3 regions of the Sphingomonas faeni genome follow, and region 1 is predicted to be linked to each of the others. Evidence: predicted binding sites of a transcription regulator. Region 1 holds the regulator's gene; each other region holds the start of a gene.
The links. Region 1 encodes LexA, which represses DNA repair genes until DNA is damaged. Its sites were predicted from a motif close to GTTCCNCNCTTGTTCT; they were not measured.

Region 1 (9,541 bases):
CCGCACTCGTCGTCTCGGGCGAAGAAGGCCTCGACGAACTGTCGGGCGCCGGCCCCAGCATCGTCGCCTCGGTCGGCAGCGTCGCGCTCCCCGCAAGGATCACGCCCGAAGACGCCGGCCTCACCCGCCACGCCACCACCGATATCCGCGGCGGCGACGCGGCCCACAACGCCGACGCGCTCCGCCGCCTGCTCAAGGGCGAGGCGGGACCCTACCGCGACGCCGTCCTGCTCAACGCCGCCGCCGCCTTGATGGTCGCCGGCACCGTCCCCACTCTCGTCGAAGGCGCCGCGCAAGCCGCCGCCGCCCTCGACACCGGCAGCGCCGACGCGCTGCTCGCCCGCTGGATCGCCTACTGACATGACCATGCTCGACCGTATCCTCGAGACCAAGCGCGCCGAAGTCGCTGCGCGGAAAGCCACGACCTCGCTAGCCGATATCGACGCCGGCATCGCCCGGATGTCGAAGCCACGCGGCTTCCGCGCCGCACTCGATGCAAAGACCGGCTACGCACTGGTCGCCGAGGTCAAGAAGGCCAGCCCCTCGAAGGGCCTGATCCGCGCCGACTTCGACCCCGTCGCGCACGCCCGCGCGTACGAAGCCGGCGGTGCCGCGTGCCTGTCGGTGCTGACCGACGAAAAGTGGTTCCAGGGCTCAGACGCGTATCTGACCGCCGCCCGCGACGCAGTCTCGATCCCGGTCCTGCGCAAGGATTTCATGGTCGACCCGTGGCAGTCGACCGAGGCGCGCGCGATCGGCGCCGACTGCATCCTGATCATCGTCGCCGCGCTCGACGACATCCAGATGGCCGAGATCGAGGCGTCCGCGCTCGAATGCGGGATGGACGTGCTGGTCGAGGTCCACGACGCGCATGAAATGGAGCGCGCGCTACGGCTCAAGTCGCGCCTGATCGGCGTCAACAACCGCGACCTGCGCGACTTCACCGTCGACTTCCAGCGCACCTACGATCTCGTCGGCAAGGCGCCCAAGGACTGCACCTTCGTCGCCGAAAGCGGCCTCACAACCCGCGCAGAACTCGACGCGATGGCCGAGCACGACATCCACTGCTTCCTGATCGGCGAAGCGCTCATGCGCCAGGACGACATCGAAGCCGCAACGCGCGCTCTCGTCGGATGACCGGCCTCACCCACATCGACGAAGCCGGCGCGGCAAGAATGGTCGACGTCGGCGGCAAGGCGGTCACCGCCCGCGAGGCCGTCGCCTCCGGCCGCATCACCATGTCCACCGAAGCCGCCACGGCAATCGGCGCCGGCACCGCGAAGAAGGGCGACGTCCTGGCGGTAGCCCGCGTCGCCGGCATCATGGCCGCCAAGCGCACCAGCGACCTGATCCCGCTATGCCACCCGCTCCCGCTGACAAAGGTCGAGATCGACCTAGTCGTCGACGAAACCGGCGTAACCGCCACCGCCACCGCCTCGACCGAAGGCAAGACCGGCGTCGAAATGGAAGCGCTCACTGCCGCAACGGTCACGCTCCTCACGATCTACGACATGGCCAAGGCCATCGACAAAACAATGGTCCTCTCAGACATCCGCGTCCGCGCGAAATCCGGCGGCAAATCCGGAAACTGGACCGCCTAACGAGGAACCCTCTCCCCAAAGGGGAGAGGGAAAGACGCCAAAGGCGGCGAGGGTGAGGGCAAGCCAAACAGAACGCGCTCGGCTATGGCCCCTCAATCCCCATCCATAGACCAGTCGTGGCTCTCCACGATCGTAGACTCCACCGGCCGCCCCGCCGCATCCAGCGAAGGGTCATACCGAAACCGCTGTTCGATCAACCGGCACGTCAGGTCATCCAGCACCCGGCTCCCGCTAGACCGCGTCACCCGGCACCGCGACACCCGCCCATTGGTCTGGACCAAATACCGCACGAACACCCGCCCCCGGATCCCCGTCTCTGCGGCCTCGCGCGGATAATCCGAGTCCCTCAACCGCCCGCTGCGCCACTCCGGCGGTGTTTCCTCACCGCCGCCGCCGTCGCCGTCTCCATACCCGCCGCTGCCGGTCCCATTACCGATCCCGCCACTCCCGGTCCCCGGCCCGCGAACGTTCGAAGCCCCCGAAGTCGCCTCCGCACCCACCCCAGCCTTCTCCGCCACCACGACAGGCGGCGGCACGACGATCGGCACGATCTGCGGCGGCGCCACCACCTCGGTAGCCTTCGACTTCAGGTTAGACGGCGACGCAGCCCCCTCGGGCTTACGGCTAGGCGACGGCCGAGGCCTGACCTTCTCCTCGGGCGGCGGTGGCGGAGGCGGCGCCGCATCGAACACCTTCAACGCATCGGTCACCGCTCCCGGCATCGTCACCACCAGCCCCGACAGCAGCGCATAACCAAGCATCCCCGGCAGCAGCACCGCACCCACCGCCGCCCCGATCCTGTCTTTCGCCCGAGGCGTATAGCGTGTCATCATACTGATCTGGTGTCTCTTTCCCCCAAACAAAGCCCCGCGCGCCATGAACGCGCACTGGCCAAGCCCCCAGAAGACCCGATCGCGACCAACCCACACCCGTCATCGCAGAAGAAGCGCGCCGCCCACCCAAATAAAAATACCACCCCGGCGAAGGCCGGGGCCCAGTTGGGAAAGCCGACGCAATAACGAGCGACGTCCGCCCAACACTTGTTTCCCCGCGAAGGCGGGGACCCAGCCTGGGCTCCCGCCTTCGCGGGAGAACAAGGAGGAGGTAACTAACGTACGATACCCGTCAGCTCAAAGCGCCCCAATCAATCCGCAACCCACACCCCACTAACCCAACAACACCTGTCCTACACACCAGACCCATGGCAAAGCGCGGAACATACCCACGCACCCTGCGCTTCCCCCATACGAAACCGCCCCAAGGCACAAACCGCCAAACTGCTCCCAGCGTCTATACTTCCTATACTTCACTTTTCAGAAACGCCCGAAAACAGAGTCTTACGCATGACCCTAGTCCCCGTCGCCGAAGCCCAGACCCGCCTCTTCGCCATGGCCCCCCGCGTCGGCAGTGAGGCCGTGGCGTTACGCGAAGCCGCCGGCCGCTGGGCCGCGGAGGACATCCTCGCCCGCCGCACGCAGCCGGCCGCCGACCTCTCGGCGATGGACGGCTACGCGATCCGCTTTGAAGACCTCCCCGGCCCCTGGAAAGTCATCGGCGAAAGCGCCGCCGGCCGCCCCTTCATCGGCAAAGTCGCCCCCGGAGAAGCCACGCGAATCTTCACCGGCGCAGCGATGCCCGAAGGCGCCGACACCGTCATGGTCCAGGAAGAGGCCGAACGGGACGGCGAAACCCTGATCCTCGCCGGCGAAGGCCCGGAGACATTCGGCCGCAACACCCGCCGCAAAGGCCTCGACTTCACGACCGGCACCCGCCTGATCGCCGCCGGCGACCGCCTCAGCCCCGCGCGCATCGCGGTCGCCGCGACCGGCGGCCATGGCAGCCTCACCGTCAACCGCCGCGTCCGCGTCGCCGTCGCCGCCACCGGAGACGAACTCGTCCCCCCCGGCTCGACGACCGACGGCGTCGCACTCCCCGAATCGAACGGCATCATGCTGGCGGCAATGCTCGCCGACATGCCCGTCGACATCATCGACCTCGGCATCCTGCCCGACAATCTCGAAATCCTGCGCGAGGCGTTCGCCAGCGTGCAGGCCGACCTGCTCGTCACCACCGGCGGTGCGTCGGTCGGCGATCACGACCTGGTCCGCCCCGCAATCGAGGCGGCCGGCGGCACGATAGATTTCTGGCGGATTGCCCTGCGCCCCGGCAAGCCGATGATGGCCGGCCGGATCGGCGAGATGATGGTGCTCGGCCTCCCCGGCAACCCGGTCTCCGCGTTCGTCACCGCCACGCTGTTCGTGAAGCCGGTCGTGGCGCACATGGCCGGCGCGCGCGACCCGCTCCCTCAGTCGACCCACGCGCTGCTCGGCGAAGACCTCCCCGCCAACAATGCTCGGACCGACTATCTCCGCGCCGAACTCCGCGACGGCAAGGCCTATGCCTCGACGATCCAGGACAGCTCGATGCTCCTCACGCTGGCCCGCTCGACCTGCCTGATCGTCCGCGCCGGCAACGCGCCGGTGGCATACGAAGGCGAATCGGCGGAAATCCTCGTTATCGCGTGATACGGACGCTTGACGGCGTTAATTATGTTCCATAGAAGTTCCCAGTCTGTTCCGGACGGAGAACCGCCATGCTCACGCGCAAGCAGCACGAACTCGTCTGCTTCATCAACGATCGCCTCAACGAAACCGGCGTATCGCCGTCGTTCGAGGAGATGAAGGACGCGCTCGACCTCAAGTCGAAGTCGGGCGTCCACCGTCTGATCAGCGCGCTCGAGGAGCGCAACTTCATCCGCCGCCTGCCGAACCGCGCACGCGCACTCGAAGTGCTGCGCATGCCCGAGCGGGCGGAGAAAAAGGCGCCGTCGAAGGCGTCGAACGTCAAGGCGGCCCCCACCGCCGCAACGCCGCAACCGGCCAACGACGTCATCGAGATCCCCCTCCACGGCCGCATCGCCGCCGGCGTCCCGATCGAGGCGTTCGAAGGCAGCACGATGCTAGCCGTCCCCGCCGCGCTTCTCGGCACCGGCGAACACTATGCGCTGGAAGTCTCCGGGGACTCGATGGTCGAAGCCGGTATCCTGGACGGCGACTACGCCCTAATCCGCCGCACCGAGACCGCCCGCGATGGCGAGATCGTCGTCGCGCTGATCGAAGACAGCGAAGCCACGCTGAAATACTTCCGCCGCGAAGGCGCGATGGTCCGCCTCGACCCGGCCAACCGCGCCTACGACCCCCAACGCTACGCCCCCGCGCAAGTCCGCGTGCAGGGCAAACTCTCCGGCATCCTCCGCCGCTACGACTGAACCGCTCCATCGCGGAGCCGAGCGTGCCGCGAACTGAACGAGCGCGCGGCACGCTCAAGAACGGGCGGATCGCGCCAGGGGTGGCGATCGCCCGCCTCGAGGATCGTCACGACCGTCCCCGTCCCCAAAGTCAGCGCGACCCCGCCCGTCCGTCGCAGAACACGGCGGTCCAGCTTTAGCCACCGCGGCACACAACGTTTCGGCAGACCGCGTTCGCTGACCACGACGTCAGCGCTGCGACAGGCGGCGATCAGTTCGGCGATTGGGACCATATAGGCGCTGCGGGTCGCGAGGATCCGCCACATCCTTCCCCGAGCGGCGATATCGGTGACGCAAAGATCACGACTGCATCGAGCGTCGGGCTGATCCGCAAGCAACAGCGGCTCGCCGTCCACCCCGCCATTCTCGGCGAGCATGTCCCGCGTATAGTCCCCAGCCCGATCACGCAGCATAGCCAACCCCGCCGCCGTCCGCACCGCAACATGACGACCGTCACCCGTAACGAGAACGTCAGGCGCCGGTGTTGTCAACGCCCAGATCGCTCCGGCCACCAGCGGCAGCAGCCCCAGTTGCCGCAACCGCGTCCGCCACAATGCAATCCAAATCCCTCCAACGACCATCAGCGCAAACGCCGCCGTCGGCATCGCCGGCAAGGACCGCACCGAACCGGGGGCGCCAGCGACGATATGTGCAAGCCACAAAAGCGCATCGAGCGAGCGCTGCACCAGCCACCAGATCGGCGCGCCAAGACCGCCGGCGTCGAGCAGCAACGCGAGCGCTTCCAACGGCATCACGACGAACGTCGTCAACGGAATCGCGACGATGTTGGCGAACGCCCCGTACAGCCCGGCCTTGTGGAAATGATAGACCGCGATCGGCATCAGCGCGAATTCGACCAGCAGCCCCGTCAGCAACAGCGACGCGACGCCGCGTGCCAGCTTGCGTCCTCGCCCCTCGTCATGTGGCCCGAAGAATGCGCGGATCACCGGATGTTCGTGCAGGGCCATGATGGCGGTGATCGCCGCGAACGACAGTTGGAAGCTAGGCCCGGCCGCCGATTCCGGCAACACCAGCATGACGCACGCCGCCCCCGCCGCGACGAGCCGCAACGTCATCGCCTCGCGTCCCATCGCCAGCGCCGCCAGCACGAGCAGCGCCGCGACGCACGAACGGATCGTCGGCACCTGGCTCCCGGTCAGCAAGGTATAACCGATCGCCGCCGCCGCCCCGGCCAACGCGGCGATCAACGGCAGTCGCGCGTGCAAAGCCAGCCACGGACTGAGCGCCAGCAGACGCAACACGATCAGCATCGTCGCCGCCACCGCCGCGGTAATGTGCAGTCCGCTCACCGACAGCAAATGCGCGAGACCTGCCCGGCGCATCGCCTCCGAATCCTCTTCGCTGATCGCGCCGACGTCGCCGGTCGCAAGCGCGGCCGCGATACCGCCCGCGCTGCCATCCAGCCGCGATACAATATGGTGCGACAGCGCGACACGGATGCCAGCGCCTGATTCGCTTGACCTAGTCACGACCACCGGTGCGAAGCCGCGCCCGGTCGCGCCGATCCCGCCGAACCACGCGACGCGCGCGAAGTCGTACGCGCCCGGCACCGCGGGGAGCGGCGGTGGCATCAGCCGCGCCCGCAACTGGATGACCGCCCCCGTCCCCAGCAGGTTCGGCGCATCCGCTTCCGCCAGATTGACGCGGACGCGGTACGGCAAGGATATTGGCTGCCCGCCGGTCTCCACCCCCTTCCCAACCGGCAATACCGTCAGCCGCACCAGCTTCCGCGCCACCAACGGCTCGATCGCCTCAACCTTCGCCGAGAAACGCGCGATCGTCGGACCGCCCAGAACCGGCCGCGCCACCCATTCCGACCGCGCCCAGATCAACCCGAGCCCCAGCGCCGCCGTCAGCAACCCGATCGCCAGCGCCCGCGCCGCACGACCGCCCTGCCCCACGGCCAGACATGCCAACCCGCCTGCGACCAACAGCAGCACCGCGACGCACCACGCTGCCGGGTCCGGTAACGCAAACCACAGCGCGATCCCGCCGCCGAGCATTACCGGCAGCCACAGCACCAGTTGGTCGCGCTCTGCCTCCAGCCAGCGTTCCACGGCCAGCCCGACCACGGCAAGCCCAACGACAGCCCCCCATCGCGGCACGCCCATTTGTCGCCGCCAAGGACGCATGCTAGGGGCGGCGACGGCTGTTATGGCCATCGTTTCTCCATTGTTTCATCAGTCTGGGAGCACCCGCGGTTGGGCGCAATATCTGATACGGGCACCGCCAATTCGGCCGCACCCGTGGTTACCCGTTTCGCTCCGTCGCCGACGGGGTTCCTGCATCTCGGCGGCGCGCGCACCGCGCTGTTCAACTGGCTGTTCGCAAAGGCGAACGGGGGTAAGTTCCTGTTGCGGATCGAGGATACCGACCGGGTCCGCTCGACCCAGCCGGCGATCGACGCGATCATCGACGGGATGCGCTGGCTCGGGCTAGACTGGGACGGCGACGTCGTCATGCAGTTCGCCGGGGCCGAGCGCCACGCGCAGGTCGCGCACGAGATGCTGGCGAACGGGCATGCCTATCGCTGCTACATGACCAACGACGAGATCGCCGCGATGCGTGCCGAGGCACAGGCCGCAAAGAAGCCGCTCCGCATTCGCAGCCCGTGGCGCGATCGTCCGGCGAGCGAGGCCCCCGATCTTCCGCATGTCGTCCGCCTGCGCGCGCCGCAGGAAGGTGCCGTCACGATCGAGGATCGCGTGCAAGGCGCCGTTACGGTCAAGAACGAAGAGATCGACGACCTCGTCCTGCTCCGCTCCGACGGTACGCCGACGTACATGCTCGCGGTCGTCGTCGACGATCACGACATGGGCGTCACGCACGTCATCCGCGGCGACGATCACCTCAACAACGCGTTCCGCCAGTTGCCGATCTACCGCGCGATGGGCTGGCCCGAGCCGATCTACGCGCATATCCCGCTGATCCACGGTCCCGACGGCGCCAAGTTGTCGAAGCGTCACGGTGCCGTCGGTATCGAGGCCTATCGCGACGAGATGGGCATTCTGCCCGAAGCGTTCGACAATTACCTGCTCCGGCTCGGCTGGGGGCACGGCGACGACGAAATCATCAGCCGCGAGCAGGCGGTCGAGTGGTTCGACCTGTCGGGCGTCGGCAAGTCGCCCTCGCGCTTTGATCTCAAGAAGCTAGAGAATCTCAATGGCCATTATATCCGCGAGGCCGACGATGCGCGGCTGGCGCAGCTTGCCGCCGACCGGCTCGGTCACGGTCTGCCGGACGGCGGATTGGCGCTTCTGACTCGCGCGATGCCGGTCCTGAAGCCACGTGCCGCAAACCTGAACGAGCTGGCCGAAGGATCGAATTTCCTGTTCAGCCAGCGTCCTTTGGCGATGGATGACGCCGCGTCGAGCCTTTTGCAGGGTGAAGCGAGTGCGATTTTGGCGAATGCGCATGCTGAACTTGACGCGCTCGACAAGTGGGATACGGAAGCGCTCGAAGGCGCGGTACGGCGCGTGGCCGAAGCCCGAGGGGTCAAACTCGGTCAGGTCGCACAGCCGCTTCGCGCCGCGCTGACGGGACGCAAGACGTCACCGGGAATATTCGATGTGCTCGACCTGCTCGGGCGCGACGAGAGCCTCGGTCGGATCGCCGACCGAATGGCTAGCTGATAAGATTTCGAGGAAGGATACAAGCATGAGCGAGACCGCAACCCTCAAGGTCGATGGCAAGGATTTCGATTATCCGGTGATGTCCGGAACGGTCGGGCCCGACGTCATCGATATCCGCAAGCTGTACGCACAGACGGACAATTTCACTTATGATCCAGGCTTCACCTCGACGGCGTCGTGCCAGTCGAAGCTGACCTATATCGATGGTGACGCAGGCACGCTGCTGCACCGTGGCTACACGATCGGTGAACTGGCCGAGCAGTCGAACTTCATGGAAGTCGCCTATCTGCTCCTGAACGGCGAACTGCCGAGCGCGGACGAGCTGGCGAACTTCTCGAACACGATCACGCGCCACACGATGGTCCACGAGCAGCTCGCGCAGTTCTTCCGTGGCTTCCGCCGCGACGCGCATCCGATGGCGATCCTGTGCGGCGTCGTCGGCGCGCTGTCGGCCTTCTATCACGATTCGACCGACATCCATGATCCTGCGCAGCGCGTGATCGCGTCGCATCGCCTGATCGCCAAGATGCCGACGATCGCCGCGATGGCGTACAAGTACAGCGTCGGCCAGCCGTTCGTCTATCCGGACAACACGCTGAGCTACACTGGCAATTTCCTGAAGATGACGTTCGGCGTGCCGGCCGAGAAGTATGTCGTGAACCCGATCGTCGAAAAGGCGATGGACCGCATCTTCATCCTCCACGCCGATCACGAGCAGAACGCGTCGACCTCGACCGTCCGTCTTGCCGGTTCGTCGGGCGCCAACCCGTTCGCCTGCATCGCCGCCGGCATCGCCTGCCTGTGGGGCCCCGCGCACGGCGGCGCCAACGAAGCCGCGCTCAACATGCTGCATGAGATCGGCACCGTCGACCGCATCCCCGAGTATATCGCGCGCGCCAAGGACAAGAACGATCCGTTCCGCCTGATGGGCTTTGGTCACCGCGTCTACAAGAACTACGATCCGCGCGCGGCCGTCATGC
Region 2 (9,541 bases), 2.0 Mb from region 1:
GCATTTTCCATCTGAAGTTGCATGCGACCCGCAACCGCAGCCTGTTCCTCCAGGGACTTGATCTGGCAGTCACGAAACACTTCCATACCGGCAGGTTTACGTGTCCCGTAAACAAGATAGTAAAACGTCCGATTTTTACCTGGATACTGAATTTCCACGTCGGCGACATAGCGGAATCCTGCGACGTTCTTCACTGCTTGTTTGAACCATCGAAGAAAGGCCTGTTTCCGTTGCTCTGGCGTTGTGGAAGGATCTTCTTCCAGACGGTCCAGCTCGTTGCGCCAGTCTACGCCTACGAACAGGCGGTCAAACGTCGCCTGAAGCTGTGGAAGGTTCGTGAACCGGTTGGCAAAATCGAACATGAAATTGAAGACGACTTCACTGCGATCGCGCGCCAGCAATGGCCTAAGTTTTGCCATATCCAGCGCGAACCCCTTCGGATCGACTAGCACGAAACTGAAAGCACCCGCGGGAATAGCGTTCTTAATGTCGACAACGACGTCGAGAAATTTGTCATTGTAGGGTGTAACGTGAACAGCGGGATAGTGCGGCCCAATCGATCGCAACTGATCAAACGCAACCGCATCCAGTTCGACCAAATGAGCAGACATTTCAATGTGGCGTGCTCGAACCGGCATGTCCCGCCAGGATTCTTGAGCGTCGGTGAGAGCCTTTAATGCAATACCGAACGACGTGTCGGCGTAGTTTTCTGTACCGCTCATCCACGGACCCGAAAAGCCATCTACGTAGACGACCTTATCCGCGAAACTTCCAATCTTATGAACGAGGCGGCCGAGATACTGACGAAGAAAATGGTGCTTAATGTAGGCCTGTTCACGCCCAAGGTATTCTGGCGGAACTACTGGCGCAACAGTTAGCGTCACGCAGCAACCAATTTCGGCATCTCGTTCCACTCACGACCATCAAGCGATCGTCCGTTGGACTTCGGTCTAAATCCGCCCCACTGCTTGAAGAAGAATGCGACGTTCTGCTCACCGCATTGACGTCTTATGTCGCGGACCCATTCTGCAGCCATGGGTCTCGCACCTGGTCCGCTCTCACCGCCAACAATGACCCAGTGGATGCCCGCTAGGTCGATGGTACCAACCGAGCCAATCAACGGTTCGATCGATAAGAATCGGACGCCGGCAGGCGCTGCCCGGAGATGATCGATACGAGACTTAGCCTGCGCTTCCTCAACAGACACTCCGAACCAAATGTGCTTCGGAGCGCCACTTCGGGAGTAACGCTCCGCTAGATAGTCGCGCATTAGCGAGCTACGTTTAGTTAAGACCTGAAAGACGTGCCAGTTCGCGCTCTCCATTGTATCGAACACCTGATCGATAAATTGCCGCGGAACCTGCTTATGAAACAGGTCGCTCATCGAGTTGACGAATATCATTCTCGAGCGGCGCCACGAAAGCGGCTGAGAGATACGCTCAGGTCGCAAGGTCAGGTCGAAACCGTTTTCGAATGGGTGGCCTGGTACCCCCCGAAACCTTTCCGAAAAGCGCAAGGCATAGCAGTTGTCGCATCCCGCGGTGATGCGAGTGCAGCCCGTTACCGGGTTCCACGTTGCATCCGTCCATTCGATGGCGCTGCCGTCCGCCATATTCACTCCCTAAGAACAGAAGTCGAACAGTGTCACAGGTCTCTCTAGAGAGCAACGAAACGCTGCAGCGAAGATGACCGAGCCGGCCCCGGAGGGCTGGTTTTCCTTCGCACCCGGCTACGAGGGCGATGCCGACGAAGGCCGCACGCCGGGCGGCGGTTCCGGCAATGGCGATGGCGAACTGGCCGGGAAGATCGCCGCCACTCAGGGCAGGCGCGATCGTCACAAGGAGATGCTCGCCGAACTGGATCGCACCGGCGCCGACCAGATCTCGCTGACCGATCCGGACGCCCGCGCGATGGCGCGCATGACCAAAGTGGGGGTCGGCTACAACATCCAGCTCGCCGTCGACGTGAAGCACAAGCTGATCGCCGAGCAGGCGGTGAGCAACCAGGTCCTCGACCTCGGCCTGCTCGCGCAAACCGCGACAGCGGCAATGGAAGCCCTTGGCGTCGAGCGGATCGAGGCCGTCGCCGACCGGGGCTACTTTAAGATCGAGGATATCGAGGCCTGCGAGGCGGCCGGGGTTACGGCTTATGTGCCAAAGCCAATCCGCGGTCCCGCCGTGCGCGAGGGCTTCTTCGGCAAGGACGTGTTCCGCTACGAGCCTGACCGGGACGTCTTTGTTTGCCCAGCCGGGGCAGCGCTCTTGCCGCGCTACAGGGGCAAGTCACGCGACAATGTGAAGGTCGACTATGCCAACCGCGATGCCTGCAAGGCGTGCGCGCTGAGATCGCGCTGTACTCGGTCATTCCGCCGCGTCTCGCGTCTGGAGAACGAGGCCGTTCTCGACCGCATGGCGGCGCGGTTGGCGGCCAGGCCCGAGATGCTGGACCACCGGCGAAACAGCGTCGAGCACCCCTTCGGCACCATCAAACAGTGGATGGGTCAGGGAGCGTTCCTGATGCGCCGGTTCGAGAACGTTCGCGGCGAGTTCAGCCTGACCGCGCTCGCCTATAATATCAGACGGGCCATCACTCTGGTCGGTGTCCCGGGCCTGATCGCCGCAGTAAGAGCGTGAAACCGGCCTTCTCGCGCCTCGAACGCAAGACCTGACCTCCAACAGCCGTCTCTCGCCGCCTCAAGGCCCTCAACGCCACCTTCGGGCTTATTTGGTTCTCGAACCGCTCGAGATCGTAAATCGCTGACACCGACCGCGCTGTTCACGACTTTCCACACAGTCTCTTTGATTTATGCATCATCGTATGTCTGGATGGGAGAAAGTGGTCGTTCAGCCCTTACCGAGAACGATGTCGGCAATTTGCCCGCTGACGCCCTTTAAGCGACCGTCCCACGATAGGGTTGTGCGTCCGAACGGCGTCACGATGCTCATGACGTGGCCCGCGGCGCCAACGCCGTTGGGGTCGCTCGTTCGCGTTTTTCCGCTGTAAAGTCGAGGATTGGCGATTAGCCGATCAAGAGTTTTCGATTCCATGGCAGTCAAAGGCCGTTCCTGATTTGACTCTATATGTCGCTCGATCTGAAGAAGCCCCCCCGGCCCAATTTCACTTACTCGGCTCCATTGCCACTTGCCCGTCTCATCCTTCCAGACAACCGTACTAGCTTCGGCATGGACGTGATGGACCGCAACACTGTCAACGAAGATGGTGGTTCCGCCGATGTGCTTTGGAGCGTTGTAACGATCCCTCAGTGCGAGACTACGAGCGATCTCGGGTGATGTCGGAACAGAAAAATCAGCGTTGATTGGCGTATTGCGTCCAGCGCAAGCTGCCAAAGCAATGGTGAAAACAAGGGTGTGCCATAGCTTCATCCCCCTTTGTCGCACACCATCGTGTCGTCCGCTATTGGGCGTCTTGACGTTGCAAAAGGGACCCCTTTTGCGACGGGGCCCGGGTTAACTTCGATTCTCGAAATAGGATCCTCGGTGAGAATGGCGGGGCTGGTCACGACGACAATCAGCGCGATCGGAAGGCCGCCACATACCGTGCGCGTTTACAGCCATCGAGCCGCGGTGCTGATGTCCCTCTAGCCGTTTATTTACGGGATTAAAGGTCGAGGATGGTAAGTTCTGCCGGTAGGCGATGCCGTCTGCTGCTGCCGTCAGGGTACTCCGTTTGCTGCTATCAAAGGACTAGGACAAACTATCCGGAATAGCGCGCAACGCGATCGCCGTTCGAAGGCGACTATGAAGGTGCGCACCTACCAACGGCTGCTCTCCGTCATCCGCGACGGCCTAAGCCTCACCGATGATCGCAATCAGACGTTCGAGGTGCTGACCGGTTGTTTCGCCGTCCATCATTGCTTCAAAGCCTCGATCATTTTGGCATAGCCGGCAGCACGAGCAAGATGCGCAATGTGAGCTGAAACATTGCTACTGGATTCGGCCTGTTCGCGCGCGCGCGCTTCGTTACGAACAAGAGTGCTAAGGTCGCTCGAGTTGGACACGTTTATGCTCCTATCAAGCGGGAGCGCTCCAGCGTCTCTCAGTCGCCGCCATGCCACACTGACGAGCGTCACCAGCGCAACCTGGAACCAAGACGATTATCCGCGCGAAGGTGATCCGCACGATCGCTTGATGGTCACGTCAACGCTGCGCCAGCCGATGGTGGAGCTTGCCGGGGCCACCAGCGCCGTGCCGTTCGTGGCGAGCAACGATATCTCAGCCTACAGCGTCCTAGATACCGGTACGGGCACGATTAGTAGCTATGCGTTTGACACGCGATGGCACCGCGGCGTTTGGATTGCATGCCGTCTCATAACCGCGTCGATGACGGTTGCGGCAATGCCTGCCCGCGCGGAACCGGCCCATGCCTGTGCAGTGTCGGGGCATTCCGTCGATGAAGCCGGCTTGGTTCGGATCGGCGGGATCCTGCAATAGGTTACGGCTGAGGGACGGAATTGCAGTAATCCGGTCGTCCTGATCGCTCATGGCGGTCCCGGCAATCCGAATACCCCCTTCGCACGCAATCTGTTCGGTTCGTGGACGAAGAACTTCACCGTCATCCAGTGGGACCAGCGGGGTTCGGGCAAGACCTATGCGGCCAGCAAGCCGGGAGAGGACGAAGCCCTCACCCTGGAAGGCCTGACGCGCGATGGTATCGAGGTGGCCCGCTACGCCGCTGCCCGCTTCGGCAAGCGCCGGGTCATTAGGACGGTGTCGCAAAAACACCGTCCTACTCGATGACGACCCCGCTCAATCTGGATGTTCGAGCGTCAAGAGATGGAACGCAGGTGGAGCGGCTCGAGCGTCGAGAACGAAGTCCACTCGACATACGAGTGGACTTCGTTTCCTGATCCTGAGCCCCGGTCAGGCGCTTTGCAGCCCCGGCTTGCCGCGCTCGGTAACGAAGCTGGCGTGGGTCGAGAGCGTGCCGTTCCGCGTTGCGATCGTGTCCAGGACCTTCAGGTCGCCGCGCCATAGATCGCGTCCGACGTCGCATAAGACATAGCCACGCCGGTCAGTCAGAGCCTTGAGGTGCGAATTTTCCGCGCGGGACGAACGGGTGTAGTCGTCGTTCTCGCCTACTCCGTCCGCCCCTGAGCTGATCGAAGTCGCGAGATATTCACTGCTGATGATCTTGCCGTTGCCGTGATCCTGGATCAGGTCGCCGGCATAATGACGGTGCGCGTCGCCACTGACGGTCATGACGTTGCCCGGGCAATGCGCGTCGATGTGTGCGAGCAGGCGGCGGCGGCTGTTCATATAGCCCGACCATTGATCCATCGAGACCAGCTGCTCGGGCTGCCCCGCCTTGTGATAGCCGAGGTTCATCAGGCAGACCTGTTGCGCGATCAGGTTCCAGCGTGCCTTGGAGCGATCGAGCCCCTTGAACAGCCATGCCTCCTGCGGTGCGCCGGTGATCGACCGTTCGGTCGCGAACGCGTCCGGTCCCTGCGGCGCATCACGATCGCCGTACACCTGATCGGAGCGATATTGCCGCGTATCGAGGAAGAATGCATCCATCAGGTCGCCGAAGCGCGCGCCGCGATACATCTGCATGTGCGATCCGTCGGGCATCGATGACCGGCGCAGCGGCATGTGCTCGTAATAAGCCTGCATCGCCATCGCGCGGCGTGTGAGGAACACCTCCGGCGCGGTGTTGTCCTGATCGATGTCGCCGGCCCAGTTGTTGTCGATCTCGTGGTCGTCGAAGCTGACGAACCACGGCGCGGCGGCGTGCGCGGCCTGCAGATCGGGGTCGCTCTTATATTGCGCATAGCGCTGGCGGTAATCGCCGATCGAATAGATCTCGTGGCCGAGATGGCGGCGGATCAGCGGCTTTTTGGCATTGCGCGGTTGCTCGCCGCGATCGGGACCCTCGTAGATGTAATCGCCGTAGTGGAACACGAAGTCGATCGGCTCGGCGGCGATGTGTCGCCACGCGGTGTAATAGCCTTCCTCGTAATGCTGGCACCCGGCGACCGCGAAGCGCACGCGGTCGAGCGGTGCGCCGGGCGGGGGCAGGGTCGCGCCGCGCCCGGCGGCGCTGCGCTCGCCGCCGCAGGTGAAGCGGTACCAATAGGGTCGCGCGGGGGCGAGCCCGGCGACTTCGACATGCACCGAATGGGCCAGCTCAGGGTGCGCGATCGTCTCGCCGCGCTGGAGCACCTGGCGGAATTCGGGATCCGCGGCGATCTCCCAGGCAACGAGCACGGGCGCCATCATCATGCCGCCATCGGGCTGGAGCGGTAGGGGCGCGAGCCGCGTCCAGATGACGAAGCCATTGGCATCCGGATCGCCGGCCGCCACGCCCAGCGTGAACGGCGGGGTGGGGAAGCGCGGGTTGTCGATCAGGTTGCGCGGGCGCACCTCGGCGGCGGAGGCTCGCCACGGCAGGATGCCCGCTGCGGTCAGGCTTCCCAAAGCGGACAGGAGATAGCGGCGGTCGACTTCGTACATGGTCGTAACTCCGTTCGGCAGATCAGCGCAGCATGATGTGGAAGAAGGCACCCTGGCCATAATCGTCGACTTCGCTGACGTAGCGAAGGCCATTGCCGACCAGGAACTTCGGCTGGTCGTTGAGCAGGTTGGTGATCTCGTACTTGAACGTCACGTGTTTCGTCACGCGGTGCCACAGCCCGAGGTTGACGGTGGTCAGTTCGGCGCGGCCGTTGTCGTCCTGCGCGGTCTCGCCGATGCCCTCCATGTAGCTGCCGCGGTGCGTGACGGTGGCGCGGAACGCCCCGTCGATCGCGGGCAGGCGCAGCGTGGCACCGCCGTTGACGATCCATTTTGGCTGGTAGATCAGCCGGTCCAGCGAGCGCGTCCCGGCATCGCTGGTGATCGACATCCGCCCCTTCAGCCAGGTCGCGTTGAAGAACGGATCGATCCGCTGGCCGAACAGGTTCACGTCGTGATCGGCCGCCTGGAACTCCACGCCGTAGAGCCGCGAGCTGTCGGCATTGAGCGGCTGGCGGACGCGGTAGTTGACGTCGTCGATCAGCTGCGTCGTCGTCAGCGTGAAGATGTCGTCCTTGATCCACTTGGCGAAGGCACCGAGCGAGATGATGCCGTCCTTGTGGAAATACTGCTCGAACTGGACATCGAGATTGTCCGACCGACGCGGGCGCAGATCGGGATTGCCGCGGCTGATCGAACAATCCGCGCCGCCGCTGTCCTCGTCGCCGCAATTGAGCGATTCCGGCTGGGCGATGTTGCCGGGCGTCGGACGCCCGAGCGTGCGGCTGTACGAGAACCGCAGCTTCTTGCCGCCGGCGAAGTCCTGGATGCCGGTGAACGACGGCAGCAGATACTGGTACCCGCCCTTGCTTCGCGTCATCACTGCCGACGCCGTGCCGCCGGTGATCGTCGGCTGGAACGCGGAAAAGCGCGTGTGGTCGTAGCGGACGCCGGCGACCAGCGTGGTGTCGTCGGTGGCGTAATGGAGCGACAGATACGGCGTTACCAGCCGTTCGGTATAGCGATAATCGCCGGTGATGCTGTCATAGGTCGAATTGGGTACGTCCTTGACGAACTTGGGCCACAGCTCGCTCTTCACCCGCGCGTAATCGACCCAGGGGAAGGATTGCGGCGCGCCGACCGGTACATAGCCGGGATCGTAGAGATAATCGTTCATCGCCTGGCCGAGCTTGTATTCGGTCATGTCGACGTTGCGCGACAGTTCCAGGTTGCGGAATTCGATGCCGGTGACGAACCCGAAGCCGCGGTCCTCGGGCTCGGCGTTCCAGCCATAGTCGACGCGCGCATTCGCCAGCCCCTCGTTGGCCATGCGGTAGGTCGTCTGCGCGGTGCTGAGCTTGTACGGCGATCCGAGCACCAGGCCGGGCTTGTTGATCCCGGTGACGTAAGGCAGCCCGCCGGTGCCGTCATTGCCCGCCGCCCAATTGAGCGAAAGCCCAGTCGGATAGGCGCGGACACCGATATAGGGCTGCGTATTGTCGTACCGGGCGCGGGTGTAACCGCCGCGAACGCGCAACGACGAGTGGTCGTTGTGCCATTCGACATTGCCGATCACGCCGACGGTCGCCTTGTTCCAGGTGTCGTAGCGATAGCGCGAATAGAGGCTGTTGATGTCCGACCCGCCGCCCTCCGCCGTCAGGTTACTGACGCTGTTCTTGGTGTAGTAATCGTTCTTGTTCATCGTCGAGGATTCCCACTGACGATAATTGAACCCCAGCAGCGACGCATAGATGTCGGTACCGAGCGGCCGCCATTCGAACTTTGCCGAACTGCCCGCAGTCTGGAGGCGGTTGGTGTAGCTGCCATAGCTATGGTTGTACGGCACGGCGATGCCGTTCCACGCGGGATCGTCGGGGCCGGCCAGCTTCTTGCCGGCGTCGCTGAAGTAATATTTGGTGTCCTGCCACCATTTGCGCGAGTTGCGGATGCGGTTCTCGTAGCGCGCGGACAGGACCACGCCGAACTGGTCGCCCGCACCGAACTTGTCCGCGAACACCATCTTGCCGCCACCGCCGAAATGCGGCGTGCTGCCGTTGCCGGCGTTGCTGCCGCCATCGCCCTTGAACGACGAATAGATGCCGTAGCCGTCGATCATCACGTAGCGCCGCTTCAGCGCGAAGGCGCTGCGCGTGACGATGTCGACGATGCCGCCGATCGCCGCGCCGTCCTGCTCGGCGGTGAAGGTCTTGTAGACGTCGTTGTGGAAGGCGAGTTCGGACGGAATCTGCTGGAGGTTGACCTTGCGCGATCCCTCGCCGTCATTGCCGATCGTCGCGAGCGTGATCCCGTCGATCGTGGTCTGGTTTAGATCTGGCGAGATGCCCCGGATGCTGACGAACCGCGGCGCATCGCCATCCTCGATCGCGCTGATCCCGGGTAGCAGGATCAACTGACCTGCAACGCTGCCGTCGGCGGACAGCGTTTCGAGGTCGTCGAATACGATTGAATCACGTACCGATGTCGACTGCTCCTTGTCCGAGCGGATCGCGCGATCGCCCATGACGATGATGTCGGACTTTGTCTGATCGGGATCACCGGTCGGGTCTTCGGCGTTTGCAGTACTGGCTGCGAACAGCAGTGGAAGTGCACAGGCTGCGGACGCGACCAACCGGACGCGTCTGGCGGGCGAAAGGAACAACATTGGGCCAGCAACTCCGAAAGGGACGAGCAGAGAGGCTTTCTGAGAAACGGAAAGGCTGCTCTACCGATTGCGAGACCCCATCTGCGGTCTCGAGCGCCTCGCCTATGATATCGAAACGACATAACCGTGTCAGTTATGCTGACCTTTTATGACAGTCAGGATTATCCAGGTGTACTGTTCGGCTGCGTACTAAAGCGGTCTTTTACTGAGCAGGCCCGTACCCAAAAAGGGGGCCCCGGCAAGACGGACAATCCCACAACGTTCAGGATAATTCCCCAAATGCCATCCCTCGCGAGTAAGCTGGATCGGCCAAGAGTGCCCACTTGCAGACATTCAAGGCGCATGTGAAAGTAGCGTCCATGGAGGGTGTCTGTGACTGTATCGGCCAGTTCTCGAGGAGCTAATC
Region 3 (9,541 bases), 950 kb from region 1:
TTGGCTGACGAAATTGAGCGAGACGAGCAGCCCGGACCGATCGGGCCGTGCTTCGTCAGGCAGGCTCGCTACCCGTCGCCAGGCACAGAACCAAGTTCGGCAGATGCGCGGCCGGATTGCGTGGATTCCGCACCCCTGGCCGGACAGATGGACGCACGGCGTTCCCGCGGGTTTGGCGAACTCGGGCGTATCTACCGTCAGTTCGGTGCAGCACGCGGTGCAATCCCCGCACTCCCGATCTGGCAGGATCGGCCCCAGCAGCGTGGTTTCCAGATCGGTGTGGGGCTGCATCCGCGTGCGCGCGTCCGTCGGGGTCGGGGTTTCACGCCGATCCACGGTTCAATTCCCTTCGGAATCCACCGTGAAGACCATCGGCTTGCCCCGCGACATCGGCTCCCAACCCGCGGCCAACGCTGCCCGCACCCCGCGGGAAATCGTCGCGTCGTCGATCTGGAGCCGTCCGCGCGGCAAGCCCTTCAACAGGCGTTTCGGCGCGGGGAACTCGAGCAGGGCTTCGCGTTTGGCATCGTCCTGCAACAGCGAGATCGTCATGCCCTTCCAGCCATCGGCATCCGTGTGCTGCGGCTCGCGCTGGAGGTGCCAGTCGTATCGGGTGCCGTCGACCTCGACGGTACCGGTATTGCTTCGCGTGTTCGCCATGCGGGTGGCCATAGCATAGCTGTCGCGAGAGGCCATGCGTTCGGGTTCTCGCGGATTTGCCGACTGGGATGCCGTTGTGTGCATGATCGACCGGTGCCTGACGAACGCAGTCAGTGCACCACCCCTAATGCTCCACCCCGGCGGAGGCCGGGGCCCAGTTGGAAAGGTCGTGGTAATTAAGCGCAGCGGTCGCCAGCAACGTCCCCCAATTGGGCCCCGGCCTCCGCCGGGGAAGTGCTTTTCTTTTCGTATCCTTGCCAATCACGTCCGCGATGATGCGGTACGCTGGTTTGGAACGCATCTATTCGGATCGGAAATGTGCCCGAAGCTCAACACAGTCACGACCGCCCCCCTGTTCTCCCGCGAAGGCGGGAGCCCAGTCTGGATCCCCGCCTTCGCGGGGAAACACGCTTTGCCCATAGGAGAGGGTACCCGCTCCAAGAATACCAATCCCGCGCCGCCGCCGCCGACGCCCCCGCCTACCCACGCCCCATCATGTGATCGACGAACGACGCCAGCGTCTTGAACCCCGAGAGTTTCATCCCGCTCTTCTCCCCGGTCATAGACGCCGGCACCAAAGCACGTTCGAAGCCGAGCTTGCTCGCCTCCTTCAACCGCAGCGGGCCATGCGCTACCGGACGAATCTCGCCCGACAGCGCAACCTCGCCGAACGCGACCGCGTCGACCGGTACCGGCCGCTCCGACATCGCCGAGATCAACGCCGCCGCCACCGCGAGGTCCGCCGCGGGGTCCTGGACGCGGTAGCCGCCCGCGATGTTGAGATACACTTCGGCGTTGGAAAAGCTCAGCCCGCACCGCGCTTCCAGCACCGCGAGGATCATCGCGAGCCTTCCCGAATCCCAGCCGACCACTGCGCGCCGTGGCGTCGCGCCCGACGCCAATCGCACGGTCAACGCCTGGATCTCGACCAGCACCGGCCGCGTCCCCTCCAGCGCCGGAAACACCGTCGCCCCGGTCATCGCATCGTCGCGGTGCGTCAGGAACAGCGAGGAGGGGTTGCCGACCTCCGCCAGTCCTTCGGTTTGCATCGAGAACACGCCGATCTCGTCCGTCCCGCCGAAGCGGTTCTTGATCGCGCGAAGGATTCGGTACTGGTGACTGCGCTCGCCTTCGAACGACAGCACCGTGTCGACCATGTGCTCCAGCACGCGCGGTCCGGCGATCGAGCCGTCCTTCGTCACGTGCCCGACCAGCACTACCGCCGTGCCGCGCTCCTTGGCGAAACGGATCAGCTCCTGCGCCGACGCCCGCACCTGGCTGACCGTCCCCGGCGCACCCTCGATCAGGTCGGAGTGCATCGTCTGGATCGAATCGATCACCAGCATTGCCGGCGGCTTCGTCTGCAACGTCGTCAGGATGTCTCGCGTCGAGGTCGCCGCCGCCAACTGGACCGGCGCGTTGCCGAGGCCAAGCCTTCGCGCACGCAAACGAACTTGGTCCGCTGCTTCCTCCCCGGAGACGTACGCGACCGACTGCCCCGCCAGTGCCATCTTCGCCGCCGCCTGCAACAACAAGGTCGACTTGCCGATCCCGGGATCGCCGCCGATCAGCGTCGCCGAACCCTCGACGAAACCGCCGCCCAGCGCCCGATCGAGTTCGGCGATGCCGGTGGCCATCCGGTCGGGCAGCTTGATCTCCGCATCGAGCCCGACGAGCTGGATCGCACGCCCCCCTGTCTGGAGATTATGCTTCGAATGGAACGGCGTAGCGGCGGTGTTCGCCTCCTCGACCATCGTGTTCCACTCGTTGCAATCGGCGCACTGCCCCGCCCAGCGGTGCGAAACCGATCCGCAGGACTGACACACGTAACGTTTCTGGGGTTTCGCCATGCGCCCGATGTACGAGAACGATACGGGAACATCAATGGCAGCCCGCCGGGCTATGTTACAGATTCAGTGGCGCTTGACGGCACACCGCGTTATCCGCGCGACGATGCACGCCACCGACCTGCGCATCGCCCTGTTCAGCGGCAACTATAATTACGTTCGCGATGGCGCAAACCAGGCGTTGAATCTGCTCGTCGGTCATCTGCTGTCGAAGGGCGTGACGGTGCGTGTCTATTCGCCGACCAACGCCAAGCCGGCCTTCCCGCCGACCGGCGATCTGGTCGCGGTGCCGTCGCTGCCGCTGCCGGCGGGGCGAGGTGAATACAAGATGGCGCGTGGGCTTCCTGCGGCGATCCGGCGCGATCTTGATGCGTTCGCACCGAACATCGTCCATGTGTCGGCGCCCGATTTCCTCGGCCATCGCGCGATCAGTTATGGCCGGCGCAACGGCATCGCCACGGTCGCGTCGTTGCACACGCGCTTCGAGACGTATTTCCGCTATTACAAGATGGCGTTCTTCGAACCGATCATGGTGAAGATCCTGACGCGCTTCTACAACCGCGTCGACGAAGTGCTGGTGCCGGGGCGCGGCATGGCGGAGATCGTCCGCGACTGGGGCGTGACGACGCCGACCGCGATCTGGTCACGCGGTGTGAACCACGATCGCTTCACGCCGACGCGTCGCGACCTGGCGTGGCGACGCGCGCGCGGGATTGCCGATGGCGAAGTCGCGGTCGGGTTTCTAGGGCGGCTGGTGAAGGAGAAGGGTCTCGACGTCTTCGCCGACGTGATCCGGGAGTTGGAGCAGCGTGGCGTGCCGCACAAGGTGCTGGTGATCGGCGAAGGCCCCGCGCGCGACTGGTTCGCCGCCCGCGTGCCCGGCGCGGTGTTCGCCGGGTTCCAGTCGGGTGACGATCTCGGTCGCGCCGTCGCGTCGATGGATGTGTTCTTCAACCCGAGCGTTACCGAGACGTTCGGCAACGTGACACTGGAGGCGATGGCGGCAGGCGTTCCTGTCGTCGCGGCGCGCGCGTCTGGCGCGGTCGGGCTAGTCGACGACGGGGTGACCGGGTTTCTGGTACCGCCGACCGACATCTCCGGATATGCTGACGCGATCGGGCGGATCGTTTTTGAGCCGGGGCTGCGCGAGACGATGGGCTGGGCCGGGCACGACAAGGCGGCCGGGTATCTGTGGGATACGATCAACCAGACCGTGCTGGACACGTATCTAGAGGTGATGACGCGGCGGGGAGCGTAGCTCACGTTGCTCCCCCCTGGAAGGGAGGGGTTGGGGGTGGGTCGGGTTCCGCGAATTCGAGGCTTGGTGGCTCAGACCGGCCTACCCACCCCCAGCCCCTCCCTTTCAGGGAGGGGAGCAGGTTGTGCCTCAGACGGTCGCCCAATCGAACGTCAGCGGCGCCTCGCGAAACGCAAACCGGTCGAGGTGGCTCGATACCACCCCGCGCATCCGGTCGACGTCCTCGCCCTCCGGCACCGTCAGCGCGACGTCGAGCGTTTCGCTGTCGGCACGCATCTCCAGCACCGCGCCGTTCGGGAAGGCGATGCGGCCCTCTTCCTCCGAGGAGGTGACCTCCATCTTGTGGCTCCAGTGCTTCGCCAGTTGCTGGAGATACTTGCTGGCCGAATGCGTCGGCACGCGTGCGACCGAGACGCTCATTTGAGGCGCTCGATCTTCTGCGCGGCCTCGTCGAGCAGCGCTGCGACGTCGTGCAGCGTGTCCTCGTTGACGTCTTCGCTCATCAGCCGGTGCTGGAGCACCTGCCGAAGATTGCCCATCGCCCGCCGAATCGGCGCACCATCGGTCCGCTCGGACTCCGCCCCGACTGCGGCCAACCGCGCAAACAAACCGTCCACCACGGCCGCGTTCTCGGCCAGGTGCGCTCGCCCCTCGTCGCTCGCCGCAAAGCGCTTCTTCGCGCCTTCCGACTGCTGCTCCTCGATCATCCCCATTTCGTCGAGCATGCTGAGCGTCGGGTAGACGACGCCCGGGCTCGGCGCATAGCCACCGCCCGTGAGCCCCTCGATCTCGCGGATCAAGTCGTAGCCGTGGCGCGGCGCATCCGCGATCAGCTTCAGCATGACGAGCTTCAATTCGCCGCCGTCGAACAGCCGCCGCCGACCACCGGGGCCGCCGCGATGGCCGTGGCGACCATGACCTTCGTGGCTTCCCCGGCCGCGGCCTTCACCGTCGGCGCGCGGGCCGCCGGTCCAGGCTCCATATCCCATACCAAAACGCATTTGAGTGTTCTCCGATATATCTTCGTTCGTAGGTGCCGATATATCGCAGACTGTTTCGGGGTCAAGGGGGCGGGCGCGAAAACATCCGCCTGCTTGAGTCCGTCATCCCCGCGGAGGCGGGAACCCAGACCCTCGGACCGAGCAAACTGGCATTGCCGTCAGCCAGTATGGATCCCCGCCTGGGCGGGGATGACGGCTGGTTCAGGGTGACGACACGATTATGAGGCGTGGGAGAATGACGAGCGCGCGTGGAGTGCGGATGGATGGGCAAACCGGCCCCCCGCCCCTATCTTCCAAGCATGGCCGACCTCTTCGCGGGCTTCGAACCCGCCGCCCCCACCGAAACGCACCCCGAAAACGCGCCGCTCGCCGACCGCCTGCGCCCGCGCACGCTGGACGAGGTGGTCGGGCAGGATCACATCACCGGCCCCGAAGGCGCGATCGGCAGGATGGTGTCCGCGGGACGTTTGTCCTCGATCATCCTCTGGGGCCCGCCCGGCACCGGCAAGACCACGATCGCGCGGTTGCTCGCCGACGCGGTCGACCTGCGGTTCGTCGCGATCTCGGCGGTGTTCTCCGGCGTCGCGGACCTCAAGAAATCGTTCGCCGAAGCGCGCGAGCACGCCAAGATCGGCAAGCGCACCTTATTGTTCGTGGACGAGATCCACCGCTTCAACCGCGCGCAGCAGGACGGTTTCCTGCCCTATGTCGAGGACGGTACCGTCACGCTCGTTGGCGCGACCACCGAGAACCCGTCGTTCGAACTCAACGCCGCACTGCTCAGCCGCGCGCAGGTTTTGATCCTCGAACGCCTCGGCCGCGGTGCGCTCGAACTGCTGCTCGACCGGGCCGAGACGGAGATGGAGCGCCCCCTGCCCCTCACCCCGCCTGCCAAGGACGCGCTGATCGCCAGCGCCAATGGCGACGGCCGCTTCCTGCTTAACCAGGCTGAGACGCTGTTCTCGGTGAACATGCCCGAACCACTCGATCCCGCAGGTCTCTCGAACTTCCTGCAACGCCGCGTCGCGGTGTACGACAAGGATCGCGAGGGGCATTACAACCTCATCTCCGCGCTCCACAAATCGATCCGCGGGAGCGATCCACAGGCTGCGCTCTATTATCTCGCGCGGATGCTGACGGCGGGCGAGGAACCGCTGTTCCTGCTTCGTCGCCTGACGCGGGCGGCGGTCGAGGATATCGGCCTCGCCGACCCGCAGGCGCTGGTCCAGTGCATCGCCGCCAAGGACACCTACGACTTTCTCGGCAGCCCCGAAGGTGAACTCGCGATCGCGCAGGCCTGCCTGTATCTCGCCACGGCGCCCAAATCGAACGCGGTCTATCAGGCGCAGAAGGCGGCGTGGAAATCGGCGCGCGAGACGGGGTCGCTGATGCCACCCGCATCGATCCGCAACGCGCCGACCAAGCTCATGCGCGATATCGGCTACGGCAAGGGTTACGCGTACGATCACGATGCGGAGGATGCGTTCTCCGGCTCGGACTATTGGCCAGAAGAGATGACCCCGCAGACATTCTACACACCGACCGAACGCGGCTTCGAAAAGCGGCTGTCCGAGCGGCTCGCCTATTGGGACGGCCTGCGCGCCGAGAAGAATGGCTGAACCACGGTTTTCGCGGTTTGCGGCGATCGATTGGTCCGGCGCGCAGGGGCATCGTCACAAGGGCATAGCGGTCGCGGTTTGTGCGACGGGCGACGCCGCGCCGACTTTGGTCGCCCCGCCAGGCGCCAGCGCATGGTCGCGCGACGACGTCCTGGACTGGTTGCTCTGTCAGGATACGTCGACGCTGATCGGGCTCGACCTCTCCCCCGCCTTCCCGTTCGTAGACCAGGACGGGTACTTCCCCGGCGCGCCCGACAGTCCGCTCGACGCCCGTGCGCTATGGAAGATGGTCGACGATGCCTCAGCCGCCGATCCGCATCTCGCCGTCTCCAGCCTGCTGACCGACCCGGAAATCCGTCGTCATTTCCGCCAGCATCGCGATTGCGGCGACCTGTTCCCCGGCGGCGCAGGCCGCATGCGCGTCTGCGAACACGGCCAGCGCACAATGGGCCTGTCGCCGACGAGCTGCTTCAACCTCGTCGGTGCGGCGCAGGTCGGCAAGTCGAGCCTCACCGGCATGCGCGTACTGCACCGCCTCGCCGGCCGCTTGCCCGTCTGGCCATTCGATCCGCTGCCACCGCATGGTCCAGCAATCGTCGAAATCTACACCACGATCGCCGCCCGCGCCGCCGGCATCCGCAAGGGCCTCAGCAAGATGCGCGACGCGGTCTCGCTTGATACGGCGCTCGCGAACCTCGGCAGCCAACCGCACCGGCCGCTCGCCCGCTACGACGATCATGCCACCGACGCGATACTCACCGCCGCCTGGCTGCGTGCAAACGCCGATCGCGCCGAACTCTGGCGCCCGCAGGCAATGACACCGCATATTGCCCGAACCGAGGGCTGGACCTTCGGCGTTTCTTGAAGCATTGGGGCGCGACGCACCGGGCAGCGCCCGACGCAAGGGCCGGTTTAGCTCAGTTGGTAGAGCGCCAGTTTTGTAAACTGGATGTCGCGGGTTCGATTCCTGCAACCGGCACCATTTCCGATACATGACGCAGCACGACCGCTACCGCGCGTAGCCGAGCGCCTCGGTGTCCATGCCGTAACGCCAATATCGACAGGCACGAAAAATCCCCCGCGCCCGGAGGCACGGGGGATCTTCATTCGACGCCCATGGCGCGTGTCGATCGACACGCGCCGTGTCACGCAAGCATCAGAACCGAACGGTCGCACCGACCGCGAGGTTGCGGCCCAGCGAGTCGTAGCGCTGCGGGATCGTGTTCGTGCGCGCGAGGGCGACGTTGTACGAGTCCGGAACGATCGGCGCGCTCTTGTCGAGCAGGTTGTTGGCGATCAGGCGCAACGAGAACTGCTTGTCGATCGCGAAGTTGAGCGCGAGGTCGAAGTAGCTCTTCGGCGAAACCCGGTAGTAGCTGGTCCGCTCCCGCTCCGGCGTGCCACCGATCGCCGGATCACCCGAATTGTCCGCGTTGGTCAGCGAACCGACGTAACGCCAGTTGAACGAAGCGCTGAAGCCGCGGTCGACCGTCGTGTAGGTCGCGCGCAGGCCGTGCGACCATTTCGGGAGCAGCTGACCGCAACCGTTGCCGTAGTAGCCCGCGCAGTTGCGCTCCGGCTGGACCGGCGAGTCCTGGCCACCGGCGAAGGTCGCCAGCGACCCGTTGAAGTTCCAGTCGATCTTGCCGGCGCCGGCAAGGTCGAGCGTGTACTGCGCCTGGAAATCATAGCCCCGCGCGATCGACGTGTAGTAGTTCGTCGTGCCCTGGCGGATGAAACCGGTGGTCGGGTTGCTTCCGGCGGTCGAATACAGCGTACCGGTGCCGGGATTTCGGACGATGCCCTGGCAGAAGAACGCATCGCCGTTCGAACGCTGGCAGCCATCGGTGTAATAGCTGAAGTCGTTATAGCCGAGCGAGTCGTTGATCTTGATCTGGTAGCGATCGACCGAGAACACCAGCCCCCGCACGAACCGCGGCTTCACGATCAGGCCGTAAGTCTGCGTGTAGGCAGTCTCCGGATCGGCGGTGAAGCCACCCGAGCGTACCGTGCACGCCGCCGAGCCGTTCGGGGTCGTGCCGTTGCTGCACAGCAAAGTCTGGCTGCCGTAGAGCGCATCGGACAGGCCGGTTGCACGACACACTTCACGCGACGCGATCGGCGCGCCGTATCGGATCGTACCATCCGGGTTGTTGACGACAGTACCATCGGTGTTCCGGATGGCGGTGGGTGCGCAGAAATCGTTGAACGTGCCTGCACCGCCGGACGCGAAGTCGACGTTGGTCGCCTGCCGGATTTCGGTCACCGTCGGTGCGCGCTGCGCCTTGTTGAACGACGCGCGGAACGTCAGGTCGCTGATGGGCGCGTAGATGCCCTCGACCTTCCACGTGTTGAACGTGCTCGAATTGCTGTTGTACTTCGACACGCGGTAGCCGCCGTTCACCTGCAACAGGTCGGCAAAGCGCTTATGCTCGACCAGCGGCGCCTGAACCTCGATGTTGGCCTCCCAGACGTCCTGCTTCAGATAGCTGTCGGTGCCGCCAAGTCCTGCGCGATACACGCTGTCGGCCGTCGATTTGAGTGTGTCCTTGCGATATTCCGTACCCAGCGCGATCGCGACGCCCTGCTCAGCGAACGGCGACGTGATGCCGTATTTGCCGAGGTCGCCGGTGAGGTTGGCCTGCACGTCGTACAGCGTGCCGGTGGTCGCCGACGTGCCCTGGTCATACAGATAGTCGATCAGAGCAGGATTGGTGTTGCCTGCGCTGAAAATGTCGAAGGGAACGCAGGCGGCATCCGTGGTAGTGGCGCAGGTCGGTGCTGCACGCGTGCCACCGACGTTGATCGAGTTCTGCAGGTTGGCCGCATTGACGAAGCTGGGCGTGTAGTCCTGATGATTGCGAGCGTAGACGCCGCCCACGTCGTACGTCCACGCGCTGCCGACCTTACCGCGAACGCCGCCTGTCAGGCGAACACCGGTGTTCAAATAAGAATCGGGCTGATCGTTGCCCTCGCCGAGACGATAGCGCAGGTCGATCGGAACGGACGTCCCCGTGCCCGCATTGGCGCCGCAAAGCGCGGTAGCCTGAGAACCCGACAGGAATGGGTTGCTGCAGTTTACCTGAACCTTCCCGCCCGCGATCGCCGGGTAATTGTTGTACGATTTGTCACGGAACCAGATACCTGATGCATAGA

Region 2: a site for LexA is predicted at 1,625-1,640, ahead of QFZ54_RS15765 (DUF5131 family protein). Genes of this name have one in related genera too.
Region 3: a site for LexA is predicted at 2,525-2,540, ahead of radA (DNA repair protein RadA). Genes of this name have one in related genera too.

Annotation. Positions count from the first base shown of each region.
Region 1 covers NZ_JAUSZF010000001.1:1,429,362-1,438,902, forward strand. Annotated here, with positions in the region: gene trpD (anthranilate phosphoribosyltransferase) at 1-359, shown strand, start outside; gene trpC (indole-3-glycerol phosphate synthase TrpC) at 361-1,137, shown strand; gene moaC (cyclic pyranopterin monophosphate synthase MoaC) at 1,134-1,601, shown strand; gene QFZ54_RS06585 (energy transducer TonB) at 1,694-2,431, opposite strand; gene QFZ54_RS06590 (molybdopterin molybdotransferase MoeA) at 2,945-4,126, shown strand; gene lexA (transcriptional repressor LexA) at 4,195-4,869, shown strand; gene QFZ54_RS06600 (ComEC/Rec2 family competence protein) at 4,860-7,091, opposite strand; gene gltX (glutamate--tRNA ligase) at 7,131-8,561, shown strand; gene QFZ54_RS06610 (citrate synthase) at 8,587-9,541, shown strand, end outside.
Region 2 covers NZ_JAUSZF010000001.1:3,390,181-3,399,721, reverse strand. Annotated here, with positions in the region: gene tcmP (three-Cys-motif partner protein TcmP) at 1-884, opposite strand, end outside; gene QFZ54_RS15765 (DUF5131 family protein) at 881-1,612, opposite strand; partial or broken gene QFZ54_RS15760 (transposase) at 1,734-2,633, shown strand; gene QFZ54_RS15755 (hypothetical protein) at 2,844-3,383, opposite strand; gene QFZ54_RS15750 (hypothetical protein) at 3,759-3,902, shown strand; gene QFZ54_RS15745 (hypothetical protein) at 4,011-4,451, shown strand; gene QFZ54_RS15740 (alkaline phosphatase D family protein) at 4,881-6,473, opposite strand; gene QFZ54_RS15735 (TonB-dependent receptor) at 6,496-9,135, opposite strand.
Region 3 covers NZ_JAUSZF010000001.1:476,445-485,985, reverse strand. Annotated here, with positions in the region: gene QFZ54_RS02300 (YkgJ family cysteine cluster protein) at 1-291, opposite strand, end outside; gene QFZ54_RS02295 (hypothetical protein) at 340-672, opposite strand; gene radA (DNA repair protein RadA) at 1,140-2,510, opposite strand; gene QFZ54_RS02285 (glycosyltransferase family 4 protein) at 2,614-3,765, shown strand; gene QFZ54_RS02280 (DUF2218 domain-containing protein) at 3,895-4,185, opposite strand; gene QFZ54_RS02275 (PadR family transcriptional regulator) at 4,182-4,766, opposite strand; gene QFZ54_RS02270 (replication-associated recombination protein A) at 5,066-6,385, shown strand; gene QFZ54_RS02265 (hypothetical protein) at 6,378-7,250, shown strand; tRNA gene QFZ54_RS02260 (tRNA-Thr) at 7,292-7,367, shown strand; gene QFZ54_RS02255 (TonB-dependent receptor domain-containing protein) at 7,542-9,541, opposite strand, start outside.